4 regions of the Pseudoalteromonas sp. S1727 genome follow, and region 4 is predicted to be linked to each of the others. Evidence: predicted binding sites of a transcription regulator. Region 4 holds the regulator's gene; each other region holds the start of a gene.
What was found. Region 4 encodes sigma-54, which starts transcription at its own class of promoters, with help from an activator protein. Its sites were predicted from a motif close to GTTGGCACGNNNNTNGNNT; they were not measured.
Positions count from the first base shown of each region.

Region 1: a site for sigma-54 is predicted at 2,773-2,791, ahead of CWB85_RS03375 (flagellar basal body rod protein FlgF). Genes of this name have one in related genera too.
Region 2: a site for sigma-54 is predicted at 2,411-2,429, ahead of CWB85_RS21015 (PspA/IM30 family protein). Genes of this name have one in related genera too.
Region 3: a site for sigma-54 is predicted at 2,439-2,457, ahead of CWB85_RS09315 (YggN family protein). Genes of this name have one in related genera too.

Region 1 covers NZ_PNDT01000010.1:144,880-149,286, reverse strand. Annotated here, with positions in the region: gene flgB (flagellar basal body rod protein FlgB) at 1-98, shown strand, start outside; gene flgC (flagellar basal body rod protein FlgC) at 101-535, shown strand; gene CWB85_RS03385 (flagellar hook assembly protein FlgD) at 549-1,229, shown strand; gene flgE (flagellar hook protein FlgE) at 1,286-2,653, shown strand; gene CWB85_RS03375 (flagellar basal body rod protein FlgF) at 2,829-3,593, shown strand; gene flgG (flagellar basal-body rod protein FlgG) at 3,615-4,403, shown strand.
Region 2 covers NZ_PNDT01000147.1:11,065-15,471, reverse strand. Annotated here, with positions in the region: gene CWB85_RS21030 (transcriptional repressor) at 1-186, opposite strand, end outside; gene CWB85_RS21025 (hypothetical protein) at 643-1,110, shown strand; gene dusA (tRNA dihydrouridine(20/20a) synthase DusA) at 1,272-2,231, shown strand; gene CWB85_RS21015 (PspA/IM30 family protein) at 2,470-3,138, shown strand; gene CWB85_RS21010 (PspC domain-containing protein) at 3,151-3,354, shown strand; gene CWB85_RS21005 (hypothetical protein) at 3,364-3,687, shown strand; gene CWB85_RS21000 (copper chaperone PCu(A)C) at 3,790-4,305, shown strand; gene CWB85_RS20995 (DUF2333 family protein) at 4,314-4,407, shown strand, end outside.
Region 3 covers NZ_PNDT01000031.1:2,696-7,102, forward strand. Annotated here, with positions in the region: gene CWB85_RS09310 (aminotransferase-like domain-containing protein) at 71-1,513, shown strand; gene CWB85_RS09315 (YggN family protein) at 1,583-2,380, opposite strand; gene CWB85_RS09320 (PA3496 family putative envelope integrity protein) at 2,789-2,977, shown strand; gene CWB85_RS09325 (glutathione peroxidase) at 3,027-3,518, opposite strand; gene CWB85_RS09330 (LysR family transcriptional regulator) at 3,586-4,407, opposite strand, start outside.
Region 4 covers NZ_PNDT01000110.1:12,956-17,362, forward strand. Annotated here, with positions in the region: gene lptB (LPS export ABC transporter ATP-binding protein) at 1-682, shown strand, start outside; gene CWB85_RS19205 (RNA polymerase factor sigma-54) at 750-2,246, shown strand; gene hpf (ribosome hibernation promoting factor) at 2,275-2,562, shown strand; gene ptsN (PTS IIA-like nitrogen regulatory protein PtsN) at 2,567-3,019, shown strand; gene rapZ (RNase adapter RapZ) at 3,197-4,039, shown strand; gene CWB85_RS19225 (HPr family phosphocarrier protein) at 4,067-4,339, shown strand.

The DNA of each region.
Region 1 (4,407 bases), on a different contig from region 4:
TGTATACAAAGAACTCATTAGAGTATCAGGCAAGCCTGCAATTTATGAGTAGTAAAATTAAAGGCCTTAAAAAAGCCCTCGGTAGTCAAGGAGCATAAGCATGAGTTTATATAACGTTTTTGATATTTCAGGTACTGGTATGAGTGCACAAAATGTGCGCTTGAATACAACCGCAAGTAATATTTCGAATGCGAATACCATTAGCTCAAGCCAAGACAAAACATACCGAGCGCGTCACCCTGTGTTTGCTGCTGAACTGATGAAAGCATCAGAATCAACAGGTAATAATAATCAGGGGTCGTCTGTTGGCGTTAAAGTACTAGGTATTGTAGAGAGTGATAAACCGCTGCAAATTGAATATAACCCAAATCACCCAAGTGCGGATGAAAACGGTTATATCTATAAACCTAACGTTAATGTCGTTGAAGAAATGGCTAATATGATTTCCGCCTCTCGCTCTTATCAAACCAATGTGCAAGTTGCTGATGCAGCGAAGCAAATGTTAAGTAAAACACTGTTGCTTGGGCAGCGGTAATTGAGGAAAGATTATGAGTAACGATATCAGCACCGCATCGTCAACTTATTTAGATTCACTTAAGTGGCAAGATAATCAAGTCTCAAGTGAAGAGAAAAGTGATGCACTAACACAAGAAGATTTCTTCTCGTTGTTAACGCAGCAGTTGTCGTTTCAGGATCCCAGCAAACCTGCAGACAACGATCAGATGATTGCACAAATGACTAACTTTACTATGGCGGAAGGTATTTCTAACCTCAATAGTAACTTTCAATCATTAGCAGCATCGATGACCTCCAATTCAGCATTACAAGCATCTACGTTAGTCGGTAAGCAAGCGTTACTTGAATCAGATAGCTTAGACCTTAACGAGTCAGGCACAGCTAAAGGCACAGTGGTTGCTCAAGAACCTGTTGAGAACCTGTTTTTACGAATTGAAGATTCGTCAGGGCAATTGGTACGCAGTATTGATTTAGGTGCACAATCTGCCGGTGCGATCCGTTTTGAATGGGATGGCATGAATGATAACGAGGAACGTTTACCACCTGGTGAATATAAAATTAAGGCTGAAGGGCAGCTAAATGGCGAATATACCAGCCTGCCTATTGCTACTTTTAAGAATATCGAAAGTGTCAATATTAACGGTGCCAATGGCATTATTATTAACACCAAAGAAGGTGCGGTTAGGCTAACTGACGTTGCAGAAATCGCGTAAAAAATTTAATTATTCGTTAGCCTTAGGCTAAACATTGACAGAGTTAGAGGTGAATTATGAGCTTCAATATTGCGTTAACAGGCATAGCTGCCGCACAAAAAGATTTAGATGTTACAGCTAATAACATCGCCAACGTAAATACCACAGGTTTTAAAGAGTCGAGAGCGGAGTTTGCGGATGTCTATGCGTCATCGGTGTTTAGCTCAGGTAAAACTAAAAATGGTGATGGTGTACAAACAACTATGGTTGCGCAGCAGTTCCATCAAGGGTCACTAAAATTTACGCAAAATTCACTTGATTTAGCGATCACGGGTGAAGGTTACTTTGCAATGAGCCAGGATTTAGGTGCACAAGATTTTACTTATACACGTGCTGGTGCATTTAAGTTAAATAAAGATAACTTTATTGTTGATGCTAAAGGTAACTACCTACAGGGCTTTCCCGTTGATGAAGCGACAGGTGATACAACATCGGTTAGTTTAAGTACTTCTTCAGCATTACAAATCCCTGACTCATCAGGCTCGCCACGTGCTACCACGAATGTTTACTCGTCGTTCAATCTAGATTCACGAGCAAGCAGTCCTTCAGTAACAACGTTTGATCCTGAAGTGAGCGCGTCATATAACAGCTCGACTTCAACAACGGTTTACGACTCATTGGGCGAACCGCATGTATTACAGTTTTTCTTTGTAAAAACTGATTCGGCAGTGACAGGTAATGATAATGAATGGCAAACCTATGCAACGTTAGATGAAAAGCCATTTAGCCCAGCTGGTGTTGAAGAAACAGCCGCTCCTTACACTCCTATTTCAACGTTTCAATTTGATTCAAGTGGTCTACCACAAGCAACTGATGGGACTGCGAATACTGGAACTACATTTAATCCATTAGCTATCCCAGGTGGTGCGGGTGCCGCAACTGGCCTTTCAGATTTATTATCAAACGGCGCGAGTTTCCCTGAAGATATAAATATTAACTGGCGCGATGAAGCGGGCACTGCAAATAAGGTACCTACTCAATATGCAAGTCGCTTTGAAGTTAAAGCCTTAGATCAGGATGGCGCAACAGTAGGACGTTTAGCAGGTATTGATATTGGTACAGATGGTAAAATTGTTGCATCTTACAGCAATGGTGATACGTCATTCTTAGGTCAAGTAGCGATGGTACGCTTTTCAAACTCGCAAGGTTTACAACAAGCGGGTGATACAGGTTGGAAAAAAAGTTTAACCTCAGGTGAGCCTATTGCTGGAGAGCCAGGTTCAGGTACATTAGGCTCAATTAACTCGTCTGCACTTGAGCAATCAAATGTAAACTTAACAAACGAGTTAGTTGATTTGATCAGTGCACAACGTAACTTCCAAGCCAATTCTCGAGCATTGGAAGTAAACTCAACACTCCAACAGAATATCTTGCAGATCCGATAATCTCGGCGCTACTTTTTATAATCCGACACCTAGGCTGCTACTCATTAGCAGCCTTTTTTATTTCAATACGTTGGTTAGTCGTTGTGTATGCAATGACACTGAACGCTATGTCAATTTATTGTGGCACTTATCTTGCATTTATCTCGTTATAGATTTTTCAACGTGAGTCGATGATATGGACAAGATGGTCTACATTGCAGCGTCTGGGGCTAAGCAAAGTTTGCGGGGCCTTGCGCTTAAAGCAAATAACTTAGCTAATGCCAATACCACAGGCTTTAAAGCTGACTTCGCACAAGCGCGTTCAATGCAAGCGTTTGGTGAAGGCCTGCCTACGCGGGTGTTTTCCATGCAAGAACGTCCCGGCTCTAATATGACCTCTGGCGGTATTATTGAAACTGGTCGCGACTTAGATATTGCTATGAGTGATAAAGGGTGGCTTACCGTACAAGATGCAGCTGGCAATGAAGCCTATACAAAAGTCGGCACACTCAATATCAGTCCTGATGGGGCGTTGATGACAAGTCACGGGCGCCAAGTTATTGGCGAGGGTGGGCCAATCATTTTGCCACTGCCAATTGAAAAAGTTGAATTTAGTGAAGATGGTTCCATTCAAATTCGCCCACAGGGCGCACCTGCTAATTTTTTAGAGGTCGTTGATCGTTTAAAAGTGATCAAGGCAAACAACTCTGAGCTTGAAAAAGGCAATGACGGTCTGTTTAGACCTAAACCAGAACTACTCGTAGATGATATATGTGGATTTTGCGATATTGCTACTGACGTAAAAGTAATGAGTGGCACCTTAGAGATGTCAAACGTAAATCCGGTACACGAGATGGTGGATATGATAAGCCATCAACGCCAATTTGAATTACAAGTTAAGTTAATGAAAACAGCTGAAGAAATTGACGAACGTCATACTCAATTGCTGCGTATTGTTTAACTTTATTGAGAGGACACGACTATGAATCCTGCATTGTGGATAAGTAAAACAGGGCTTGATGCTCAACAAACCGATATTTCGGTGATCTCAAATAATTTAGCCAATGCCAGTACTGTTGGTTATAAGAAAAGCCGTGCGGTGTTTGAGGACTTATTGTATCAAAATATTAATCAGCCTGGTGGTCGCTCATCACAAGACACTGAAATGCCTTCAGGTTTAATGCTCGGTGCCGGTGCTAAAGTGGTTGCAAACCAAAAAAACTTTTCTCAAGGGAATATGTTAACCACTGAGAATTCACTTGATTGGATGATCTCAGGGCCTGGTTTTTTTGAAGTGTTGCAACCTGATGGCAATATTGCTTATTCGCGCAATGGGCAATTTACCACTGATGAAGACGGCCGTATTGTAACCGCGGGGGCGGGGTTTCCTGTGCAACCAGAAATGAATGTGCCTGATGATGCGCAATCAATTACCGTGTCGCAAGATGGTGAAGTATCTGTTCGCATTGCAGGCCAGCCAGATAACGTGGTGATTGGTCAGTTGACGATCAGCGATTTTATCAATCCATCGGGTCTAGAGCCTGTTGGACAAAACTTATATACCGAGACCGCAGTAAGTGGTGCTCCAGTACAAGGGAATCCGGGTCTCGAAGGTTTAGGAACTGTGGTGCAAGGGGCACTTGAAACCTCAAATGTAAATGTAACAGAAGAGTTGGTGAACTTGATTGAAACTCAACGCATCTATGAAATGAACTCAAAAGTTATTTCAGCAGTAGATGAAATGATGAGTTATATCAATCAACAACTTTAATAAT
Region 2 (4,407 bases), on a different contig from region 4:
GCGGTAAATAGTGGCTGGTTTTGCTCCAGATTCGGTCAACTTGAGTTGCTCTAATAAATCATAAGCGCCTACACCGCCTTGAGCAGTTGCTAATAGGCGAAATACTTTTTCACGGATGGGTGTAAACCGCGCGCCGCGATTATCACACACTTGCTTGGCTTTACTAACGAGTGATTCTATATTCATCTTCATCTTATCCTTACGCTACCCGCGATATACTAACATACTGTATTGTAGTTGCAGTGTTTTTATTCAACAGTTTTATTCTAGAAGTGGCTATGGTCTATTGTGGTCATTATGGCAAGTTTGAGTGTTTCACAGTGTCGCTTACTTATGGGTATTATCAATACTGTTTTGATGACTTGTAATACTAATTACACGTAGCTTAAGTATAAATCACAGCATTTATGATAACTGTTAATTGTGGAGTTAATATCATCATCAGTTGCTACACTTTAACGCTATAAGTTAAACCTAAGCATCAGTATTTTCGTGCAAGACGTTATTGATGAGAGGTATCCATAAAAGAGCGTAATTTAACTGATAAATGGAATTAAATATATTTCATTGATTTAATTATTGAAATATCGTTAAGTGTTATCTAGTTTTACACTATAGGTTTTTTTAATTTAAGGAATAAAAATGAAGCTTAAAAGTATTGTTTTATCTGCGTTACTTCTTTTTGGGACTGTGGCTTGCGTAGAACCTAGTTATGATAGCGATAAAGTAAGAGTTGTTGAAGTCACAGAGCATGATTTTGAATTAAATGGACAAAGCGCTGTAACTATATTTGTTGGTGAAAAAAACACCCCTAAGTTTAGTTTTACAATTTTAAAAAGTGACTTGAAAAAAGGAACGTTGCTGCAGTCCACCTCTAACAGTGAACCAAATCTAGCCGTAAGTGCTAGTGTTGGCTCAGAATACTATACTCAGTCAGCGGATTTTGATACATCAGCGTCTGTACAGATTGTAGAGCTAGATAAAACCAATAAAATTGCGAAAATAGCTGTCGGGGCTAAATTAGTTAATCCTAAAATTAAAAATTACACTGAGCTTGCTGTGACTGTTGTGGAAGTCAGCGGTGTGAATTACGATTATTTAGTTAAGTAACCTCAGCCACAATAATAAATCTTAATCGAGCCATTTACAGCTCTCGCTCGAGGCTTGCAATTGGCTCACTGCTTATCATTGAAGCAGCCTCTCTACTTGTGTAAAATACAGCGCTTTTTACGTGGCTAATGGTAGCGACTAATTAACCTGAGGATTTTACTTTGAATAGACGTTTTTCCGTGGCACCTATGCTAGATTGGACTGATCGCCATTGCCGTACTTTTCATCGTAAAATGACAAAACACGCGGTGTTGTATACTGAAATGGTGACAACTGGGGCTATTTTATTTGGTCGCGGTGATTATCTACATTTTAATCATCATGAAAACCCGGTTGCTTTGCAATTAGGTGGCTCTGATCCAGACGCGTTAGCTAAGTGTGCAAAGCTTGCTGCTGAGCGCGGCTACGATGAAGTCAATCTTAATGTTGGTTGTCCATCAGATCGTGTTCAAAATGGTCGTTTTGGTGCGTGTTTAATGGCTGAGCCACAATTGGTTGCTGAGTGTGTTGCGGCCATGAAGGCAGAAGTTAATATCCCAATTACGGTAAAAACACGTATTGGTATTGATGAGCAAGATTCGTATGAATTTTTATGTGCATTGATAGAAGCTAGCCATAACGTTGGCTGTGACGATTTTATTATTCATGCTCGTAAGGCATGGCTAAGTGGTTTGAGCCCGAAAGAAAATCGCGAAGTACCGCCACTTGATTACCCACGAGTTTATCAATTAAAGAAAGACTATCCACAACTTGACCTGAGTTTAAATGGTGGTGTTAAAACGATCGCTGATAGCCTTGCCCATTTAGCGCATATTGATGGCGTAATGATAGGTCGTGAAGCTTATAGTAATCCGTTTATTTTAAGTGAAGTAGACGAAAAAATTTATGGTGAAAGTGCATGCACTTTGTCTCGTCATGATGTGGTGCGTGCTATGTATGATTATATTGAAGATGAAATGCGCCAAGGTGCTAACTTTTGGCATATTGCTCGCCATATGCTGGGGATTTTTCAAGGCCAACCCGGTGCGCGAGGTTATAGACGCCACCTTTCAGAACATGGTCATGGCAAACAGGCTGATTTGTCAGTGATGGATAAAGCACTTAGTTTTGTTCCCGAATAGCAGTACCCTTTTTAAATTAAAAAGCCACTTTTTAGTGGTTTTTTTTGATCCTAAATAATGGTTAAAAAATCATTTTTTTAGTCAAATTAACTTATGTATATTCATTTCAGAGTCAGTTTAGTCTTCACTTTTTAAGTGTATCCTTTTGTTTTTTATTGTTTAAATTTTAATTTTTGTCACTTGGCACAAGTCTTGGAATCTCCTTGTTGTAATCACCCATAATCAACAGGAGAAAATCATGGGCTTAATTAATCGTGTTAATGATCTAATTCAATCAAACCTCGTTGCTGTGTTAGATAAAGCAGAAGATCCAGAAAAACTACTCAACTTATTAATTCAAGAAATGCAGCAAGCATTGGATGAATGCCGTACAACTGCCGCGACAATACTCTGTGAACAAAAAGCGTTACAGCGCCAGCAAACTGATAAAAAAACGTCGATAGCACAATGGCAAGCAAAGGCTGAGTTAGCGGTCACTAAGGGGCGTGATGATTTAGCCACTGCAGCACTTAAAGAAAAACAACGTGTTGCAACTGAGTTAGCTGCGATTGAACCAGAGCTTGTTAAATTATCAGATTCATTAGCGAAGTTACGTGATGACGCGCAGCGTTTACAAGACAAACTGAGTGCGGCTAAAGCTAAACAACGTAGCTTGGCGCAGGTTCATCATGTTCTAAATGCTCGTGTGCGTGTTAATCAACAATTAAATAGCGATAAAGTTGCGCATGCACTTGCACGCTTTGATGTTATTGAGCAGCGTGTGGAGTCAATTGAAGCACAAGTTGACGCCTATGATGTAACGGCAAAGCAGCATTCAACTGCAGAGCAGATAGATGCATTAGTAAAAGATGAAGCGTTAGATAAAGAGCTTGCAGTGCTTAAAGCTAAATTGCAACAAACCGCTTAGGAGTAATAAACAATGAATACATTTAATCATGCTCGTTGGAGTAAAGATCCGTTAAATAAAAAAATATCGGGTGTATGTAGTGGTTTAGCACGCAGGTTCGACTTTCCTATTTGGGCGACTAGGCTTGCTACAATCGTGCTTTTTATTCAGTTTCCTGTTTTTATAGGTGCAGGTTACTTAATTGCTCATTGTTGTTTAGATAATAAAGTGCACTAGGGAAGAGCCATGAAAATTATTGCATTTTGCTTATTGGTTGTGTTGTGCATAGCATTTAACCCATTTGAAGTAGGGCGATTTGATTCATGGCAGCTACCGCTATGGATTGCAGACTTAAGCTGGGTTGGTATTGAGTTATTTGGTGCATTAGTGGCGGTGATCGTTGTAATCGCTTTGGTTGCGCTGGTGAGTGTTGGCTTGCTTGGTGCGGGTCTCATTGTAGGAGTTGGTGTGATATTAGCCTTGCTTTTTGGTTCTTTAATGATTGCTTGGCCATTATTGCTTATCGTTTGCTTGTGTTGGCTTGTTGCGGATAACCAAAAAGTGGCTTAATTTGGGCCACTGAAATAATCTTAAATGCTAATTTAGCTGACTATTTTTTCGTAAATATGCTAAATTTAGCACTTAAACTTGATTATCATAACAAGGATCGAAATGTCTCTTAAGCCATTACTTACTTTGCTCTCATCTGCTATTTTTGCAATAAGCTTTTATTCTTCCGAGTTATTTGCTCATACAGGACACCAACATGAAACTGTAAATAAAGTGGTTGTTAGCAATGCTCAAGTGCGAAATTTTTTACCTGGAAGTAAATCCAGCGCTGGCTATTTAACACTAGTAAATCATGGTGATACAACCATTGAGCTAACAAAAGTGACTCTTGATGGTATGGGGCGTGTTGAGGTTCACGAACATCAACATGTTAATGGTATGATGAAAATGCAAAAGGTAGATATGCTACAGATCAAGGCTCATCAACAACTCGATTTTAAGCCTGGTGGTTATCATTTAATGGTTTTTGAGCCGGAAGAGCCATTAAAAATAGGGCAAGAACTCAAACTCACGCTATATTTTAGCAATGGAGATCGTGTATTTACTCAAGCAACGGTGGTTTCATTAGAGAGCCAAATTGAAGAAGTGCCACAATCTCAGCAGCATACACATCACTAGGAGGTTAAATGTCACAGCATAAAGGGAAAATTATCACTGGGCTAATAGTAGTCTTTATTATTTTTTATGCCATATCGGTTTATTGGAGCGTTGAACCAAGTC
Region 3 (4,407 bases), on a different contig from region 4:
TATACAGAAAACTAGAAATGCAACCTATACAGATTTTGACTGTTGATAGGACTGTTTTAAGAGGTTTCAGATGTCGTTAGTTGTCAGTAAAAGTAATCATGACTTTTTATACTTGCAAGTTATGCAGTTGATCCGTGAATTATCAGAGAAGGGAACTTTACTGCCCGGTGAAAAGCTACCTTCACTGCGTAAAATGGCCGATAAACTTAAAGTAAGTATTCCGACGGTTAAACTGGCTTATCAATCACTTGAAGCACAAGGTCTGGTAGAAGCACGTGAAAAATCAGGCTACTTTTTAAAGTCATCGACTACGCCATTAGCACGGCCTAAGCGAGTCAAACTCAGTCGTGAGCCAGTTGCAGTGAATATGCAAGTGTTGATAGAGCAAGTTTATGATGCTATCCATCAAGCAGATGTGGTGCCATTTGGCATTGCTAATCCGGTGGCGGCGGCACCCACCGATAAAATGCTTAGCCGGACAATGCGCCGAGTTATGTCTATTGCTGGTAGCCGAGCCATTAATTATGGCGCAATTGATGGTTTTGCCCCGCTGAAAAAGCAACTGATCCATCGTTATTTAGATTTTGGGATTGGTGTTGACCCGCAAGAGTTGGTGATCACTAATGGTGCGCAAGAGGCGTTAGCAATCGCTCTTAAATGTGTGACTAAAGCGGGTGATGTGATCGCCATTGAGTCGCCTTGCTATTTCGGCATTATTGAACTGATCGAAAGTTTAGGGTTGAAAGCACTTGAGATCCCATTATGCCCTGATGATGGGATCTGGCTTGATGATCTGAGTCAGGCTTTACAGGATCATGATATTAAAGCGTGTGTTTTCTCTACCTCGATTAATAATCCTGTTGGCAGCTTTATGCCAGATAATAAGCGTAAAGATCTGGTCGCATTATTAGAGTCTCATAATGTGGTATTGATTGAAGATGATGTTTACGGTGACTTACACTTTACTGCACAACGTGGCACACCTGCGCAAACCTATTCAACCAAAGGCTTGGTGCTCACTTGTGCATCGTTTTCAAAAACGGCAGCACCGAGCTATCGCGTTGGTTGGTTGATTGCTGGTAAGTTTGCTGCCCAAGCTCGGCGCTATAAACGTGCATTGAGTTGTTCGACTTCGTTGATCAATCAGTGGACGTTATATGAGTTTGTGCAAAGCGGTGAATACGAGCGTAATCTTAAGCTACTGAAACAGCGTTTACGAAATAACAAAGAGCGGATGATCTGGTGTTTACAACAAGCGTTTCCGAGTACTGCGCGGATCAGCGATCCGCAAGGTGGTTGTGTGATTTGGGTTGAGCTAGGTAGCGGTTATGATAGCGTTAAACTGTTTCAGCTTGCGCTTGAAAATGGCATTAGTATTACTCCAGGCTACATTTTTTCTGCCACCAATAAATACCGTAATTGCATTAGGTTAAGTTATGGTTTGCCGTGGACTGAAAAACTTGAGCAAGCCATAAAAACACTGGGTGAACTTATTCATTTAGCGAAAAAATAAAAAAGCAGCACCTTAAAAAGAGTGCTGCTAAAGGGATATCAAATTTTTGTCGTTAACTAAAGACTCTGCTTAGTTATTTTTTTTATAGCTGAACAGTTGATAATCTTTTAATTCTGGTACTAGTTTCACCAGTTGTTGCTCTTGCTCTGCAATGGTAGAAAAGTTACCACACAGTGCGTCAGCGCGTTTTTCTAATTGATTCGCTTGTTGCTCAACCTTGGCTTCGATTTCTGCGCCCATGTTCTCCATACGTTGTTCAAAGGCTTGCATGTCCCCGCCGGAGCCCATTAGTTCTGAACCTACCGCCATTAAAATACTGCCCATTGATTGCATCATGGCTGATTGCACAGCTGTTTCTATTTGCTCATCAAACTGGCTTTCAAAGTTTTCACCAAACTGCTGAAAACTCTGCTGTCCCATCACAAATGTACCTTGTTGATAAAAGGTATTCTCAACTTCCACTTTAATATCAGCCATTAGCTCATTAATGCTATCCAGGCTATCAATATTAAATGCATTAGCCACTTCTTCAATGGCAACACCAGCAATTTTAACACCATCAAGGGCAATGTTTGCGACTTCAGGTAATTGGCTGCGTAGGCTATTTGAATACGTCGTAATTGCTTGGCGTTGTTGATTGTTAAGTGCCACTGTTTGGCCATTTATTTTTAGATCGCCTTGCTCGGCAAAACTCATCGTGTTGTTGTCTGCGGTAAAGATTTCTAGCTCATTTGGCTTTATACGCACGTCATTTTTAAATTCGACGTCGCAAGAATCGCCACTGAAAGAAATATTAGTCTCATTATCAGTATGCGCTACTGCCCCTGTGGCAATAAAAAAAGAGCCGATTAATAGTAATTTTTTCATTTTAATATCCTGCAAATTTGTTGATTTTAACGAGTGCGTATTTTTCGTATTTAAAACTTATCAAGTTTGATGCCAATAATTTTTAACATTATAAAACAATGTATTAGTTGTTTTTTTTATATTTTTAATCGTATGAGTAGATAATAATAAAACTACTTTTTAGTCATTTTGACTAACTTTGTTGTATTAATAAAATGTGTTTATCGTTTCGATAAAAAACTCTCACTTTCCAGAATTAAAATTTAGCGCTATTTATTCACAATATTGACATGACACCATTTTAAGATTGGGTTGTGGCTTTATTTTGGTGCACTTTCGACGTATGAAATTGTGCTGAACATTTTTAATTTCACCAATGACAGTGATAAAAAATCCTTAATTGGTCTCAAACACTTTATGGAGTGGGTTGTGGGTAAGACATTTAGTTACGATGCGCTAGATGACGATTTTGTTGAAGACGAGTACGAAATGGTCGGGCGTAATCAACACGACAAGAATAAGCAAAAGGTTAAGAAAAAGTTGGAAGACTACCTTGAGCAAAAACGCTTGCGTAAAAACTTGGGCGAAGATGACTTGGATGAGTACTTAAACGACTAAGTGATAATTTAGATAAAGAGGCAGATTGCCTCTTTATTGCTTTTAGTGTTTACGTATTACTGCTTTTAAGGGCTTTAATAATAGCACCTTCGATTTGCTGCGGCTTAGTAAATGGTGCAAAGCGTTTAATTGCCTCGCCATTTCGGCCTATTAAAAACTTAGTAAAATTCCACTTTATTTTACGTGTTAAAAACCCAGGCAAAGCCGATTTTAAGTGCCTAAACACCGGATGAGCGTGTTCACCGTTGACATCTACCTTGCTCATCATCACAAAGTCTACACCGTAATTAATTAAGCACCCTTGCTCAATATCTGTGGCACTGCCTGGTTCTTGCTTGCCAAACTGATTACATGGAAAGCCAATAATGACTAAGCCTTGCTGATGATATTTTTCATGCAGCGCTTGTAAGCCAGCATATTGTGGGGTGAAGCCACATTGACTAGCGGTGTTAACCACAAGCACAACTTTGTTTTTAAAGTCATTAAACTCAATAGATTGCCCTTGCAGGCTGGTGGCGCTAAGCTGATAAAAGTCGTTCATATTGGAGGTTTTTTATTTTTGTTTGTTAAAGTTTATCCTGTGTAGCGACAGACTTAAAGTTTAAATTTTAGTCATTAGAAAAACTAGTTAATAAGTATTCAATTAGTAATCGAACACGGTAGGGCATTAAATCCTTGCGAGGGTACACCAGCCAAGATGCATTATCGGTCACTTGATATTCATCAAGTAAAGTTACCAGCTGACCTTGTTGCACATAGGGCTGAACAATATCACTGGCTAAGTGAGCAATACCTAAGCCAGCTAAAGTCGCGCTGAGTAATGCTCTTGGGTGATTACTACGCCAATTACCATTTATTTTTACTTCTTTTATTTCACCAGCAAAACTAAATCGCCAACGCTTACCCATAGCAACTAAGCAATTATGATCTATTAGTTGTAATGGTGTGGTGGGTGATGTGTAGTGTGCTAAGTATTCAGGGCTGGCAACCAAAGTCATTATGCGTGGGCTAAGTGGTCGTGCTATTAAGTTTGAGTCTTGCATACGACCAAAGCGAATAGCGAGATCAAAGCCTTCTTCAACTAAATCGACATTGCGATTGTTAAAGTCCATATCCACTTCCACCTCAGGGTAGCGTTTTACAAACTCAACTATTTTCGGTGCAACATGGCAGGCAACGAATTCACCCGCACCAGAAATTCGAATTAGCCCTTTAGGTTTGCGTTGCTCACCTTGTAATTGATTATTAGCGTCAATTAATTCTTGTTTAATGGCTTTGAGTTTAACGGCATATTCACGGCCAGCATCCGTGAGGCTTATTTTTCGCGTAGTGCGTTGAAACAGTAGTGAACCTAGGCGGTTTTCAAGCTGCTGTACTTGGCGGCTAATATGGGATGTAGATACTTCCATAGCTTTTGCCGCTTGAGTAAA
Region 4 (4,407 bases):
TCGCCAAGTTGTCAAAAGTGTAGGCTTAGAAGTTACCGCCGGCAGCATTGTTGGCTTACTGGGCCCAAATGGTGCGGGTAAAACCACAACCTTTTATATGATTGTAGGCTTAGTGCCTAGCGACAAAGGCAAGATCAGTATTGATGACAACGACATCACCTTACTGCCAATGCATAGTCGCGCTCGCTTGGGGATTGGTTACTTACCGCAAGAGTCATCAATTTTTCGTAAATTGACTGTTTATCAAAATTTGATGGCTATTTTAGAGACCCGAAAAGACCTTAAAAAACAAGCAAGAGAAGAAGCTCTTGACAGCTTACTTGATGAATTTAGCATTCAACATATTCGCGACAGCCAAGGTATGGCTCTATCTGGCGGTGAACGTCGTCGTGTTGAAATTGCCCGTGCATTAGCCGCAGACCCAAAATTTATCTTGTTAGATGAGCCTTTTGCTGGTGTTGATCCAATTTCAGTGTTAGATATAAAGAAGATTATTGAACACCTTAAAAACCGTGGTATTGGCGTGCTTATCACCGACCATAATGTACGAGAAACTCTTGATGTTTGTGAAAAAGCCTACATAGTTTCTCATGGGGAGTTAATTGCATCAGGCACACCTGAGCATGTACTCGCCGACCAAACAGTTCGCGATGTTTACCTAGGTGAGCAATTTAGGCTATAAAGCCACACTTTGGCTAAGCATCTGCTAAACTTAACAATGACAACAATAAAAGGATTGTTAGAGATACATGAGGCAATCACTCCAGCTGCGCATGGGCCAGCAACTTACAATGACACCGCAACTGCAACAAGCTATCCGCTTATTGCAGCTCAGCACATTGGATCTGCAGCAAGAAATTCAAGAAGCGCTAGATAGCAATCCGTTACTAGAGCTAGAAGAGCATGAGTATTCAGACGACACGGCGGGCAAGAATGAGCAAAAGCAAGATAACGACGACTTAACCGTTAGCGCCTCAGCAGATGACAAGCCCAGCGAATACGAACAAGAAAGCAGCGAAGCACTCACCAAAGAAACACTCAGTGATGAAATGGCGATGGATGTCACATGGGATGAGTACATGAGCGCTGCGCCAAATAGCTCAGCAGGCCCAATGCCAGAGGACGAATCTATATATCAAGGCGCCTCAACAGAAACCTTGCATGAATATTTAATGTGGCAGCTACAGCTAACTCCATTTAGCCCTACAGATGAAGCAATAGCCATTGCAATTGTTGAGGCCATTGATGACTCAGGTATTTTAACGCTTAGCTGTGAAGATATTGTAGAGAGCTTAAATCAAGGCAACAACGAAGAAGAAATCGAACTTGACGAAGTACAAGCGGTTTTAAAACGTATCCAATTATTTGACCCTGTAGGCATCGCGGCTCGCAGTCTACAAGAGTGTTTATGTATTCAGCTAAATCAATTTGATCCGGCAACCCCTTGGATTAATGAGACAAAAATGATTTTAACTGATCATATCGATTTATTAGCTAGTCGCGACTATCGCACTTTGATGAAAAAGACTAAGCTTAAGGAAGATGAACTAAAAGAAGTGATGACTCTGATCCACAGCCTAAATCCAAAGCCTGCGGATACCATAGTACGAGAAGAGTCAGAATACGTTATTCCTGACGTATCAGTGAAAAAAATTAAAGGCCGCTGGGTGGTTGAACTTAATCCAGACAGCATGCCAAAAATCAGAGTGAACAGCCAATATGCAGCTATGTCGCGCTCAGTAAAGTCGAGCACTGATAGTCAGTTTATTCGTTCGCATCTGCAAGAAGCTAAATGGTTTATAAAAAGCCTAGAAAGTCGCAATGACACATTGCTCAAAGTAACCAATTGCATCGTAAAACAGCAGCAAGGTTTCTTTGAACATGGCCCTGAAGCCATGCGACCTATGGTACTCAATGACGTTGCTGAAATGGTAGAGATGCATGAGTCAACAATTTCTCGTGTAACTACCCAAAAATACATGCATACCCCGCGTGGTATTTTTGAGTTAAAGTATTTTTTCTCAAGCCATGTTAGTACTGAAAATGGCGGCGAATGCTCATCGACAGCTATTCGCGCACTAATCAAAAAACTGATTAGCGCAGAAAACTCAGCGAAACCATTGAGTGATAGTAAAATTGCAGATATATTGGCAGAGCAAGGTATCAAAGTAGCTAGACGGACTATTGCAAAATACCGCGAGTCACTGGCTATTCCACCGTCAAATCAAAGAAAGAGTTTGATTTAAGGCGTAAAATCAAAAAAGGAAAATGCTTATGCAACTAAATTTAACTGGTCGTCACGTAGAAATTACTGATTCATTAAGAGACTATGTAAACAATAAGTTTGCGAAGCTTGAGAGGCATTTTGATCACATCAACAATGTCCATGTTATTCTTGACGTAGAAAAGCTAAGCCAAAAAGCAGAAGCCACCATCCATGTCAGTGGTGCTGAGTTATTTGCTTCAACTGAACATCAAGACATGTATGCAGCCATTGACGGACTAATCGACAAGCTCGACCGTCAAGTAATCAAACACAAAGAGAAGCACGCTCGACACTAACACTATGAAATTAAGCTCACTTATTTGCCAGGACTGCAGTAAAACTGCGGTCCTTTTTAATAGCAAAAAACGGATCATTGAATTTATCAGCCAATTGGCTCATGAACAACTTCCTCAGCTATCACAACAAGAAATCCTCGATGCATTACTCGCTAGAGAAAAACTAGGTAGTACTGGTATTGGTCGTGGCATTGCCATTCCTCATGGTCGAATGAGTGGTATTGAAAATCCACTAGCAATCATTTTAGTGAGCGAAACGCCTATTAATTTTGACGCAATTGATAATCGCCCTGTGGATCTGTTTGTCGCTCTCATCGTACCAGAGGGTGATAGTCAACTTCATTTAAAGACGTTAGCCACAATTGCTGATAAACTTAACGACAAAGATTTTTGTAAACAACTACGTAGCGCGAAAACAGATCAAGATTTATATCACGTTATTGTTGAGCAATCGTAAGTCATACCTCTTGCGTTAGTGATCTATTATGGCGGTACAAAGTAGTTCAATAACAAGGAAAAATTATGACAGGTAGTTATTCTGTACACATAATTTTTAATAACGTTAATGAGTTATTTAACCAGCTAGAGTGATCATGTTTTTAATAAAATTGCTATTAAGTGAAGGAGAGTTTACATGGAGTTAATCATCATCAGTGGGCGCTCTGGCTCAGGTAAATCGGTTGCCCTGCGTGTAGTTGAAGATCTTGGTTATTATTGTGTCGATAATATCCCTGTAAACTTACTGCCTTCATTAGTTCGTAGTGTCTCTGATAATTACGACAAAATTGCTGTTAGTATTGATGTTCGTAACTTACCCAAAGAACAAGAAGAATTTAACGACATTCTTGAGTACTTACCCGGCTTTGCCAATCCAACATTATTTTATTTAGATTGTGATGATCAAACACTGATCAAACGTTTTTCTGAAACGCGCCGTTTGCATCCACTTTCTTTAGATTCATTGCCGCTTGATTTAGCCATCAAACAAGAAAAAGTATTACTTGATGTGTTAACAACACGTGCTGACTTTATGTTAGATACCACTGATCTAAGTGTTCATCAACTTGCCGAGACGATTCGCGAAAAGATTTTAGGTAAAAAAGATAAAAAGCTAATTATCACCTTTGAATCGTTTGGCTTTAAACATGGTATTCCAAAAGAAGCGGATTATGTATTTGACGCGCGCTTTTTACCTAACCCCCATTGGGAGCCTGAGCTAAAGCCACTGACAGGTCTTGATCAACCAGTTAAAGATTACTTAGCCAGCCACAGTATTGTGCAAAAATTCACTTGGCAGATCCAAACCTTTGTACAAACCTGGTTACCGCACTTAGAACGTAATAACCGCAGTTATTTAACCATTGCAATCGGCTGCACAGGTGGCCAACATCGTTCGGTTTATTTAGCGCAAACCATTGGCGAAAGCTTTTCAATGAGCCACAGCAATGTAAAAATTCGCCATCGCGAGCAAGAATAACAACCACTGTTACAGTAAGGAATGTGGATGCGCTTAGAAGATACATTTTTAATAAAAAACAAACTTGGATTACATGCCCGCGCAGCCAGTGTATTAGCACAGTTAGCCGTGCAGTTTGATGCCAGTATCACACTTCACCAAGATGACAAACAAGCCGCTGGCGACAGTGTTCTAGGCCTAATGTTATTAGAAAGCAGCCAAGGTAAAGAAGTTAAAGTTGTGTGTGAAGGGCCCGATGCCGAACTCGCACTTGCTGCTATTGGAGAGCTGATTGCGCACCGCTTTAACGAGCAAGAATAGTCCATAGTCAGCACAATAAAATTACGTTAAACTTAATAAGCTACTGGTCAACGCAACCAGTGTAATTA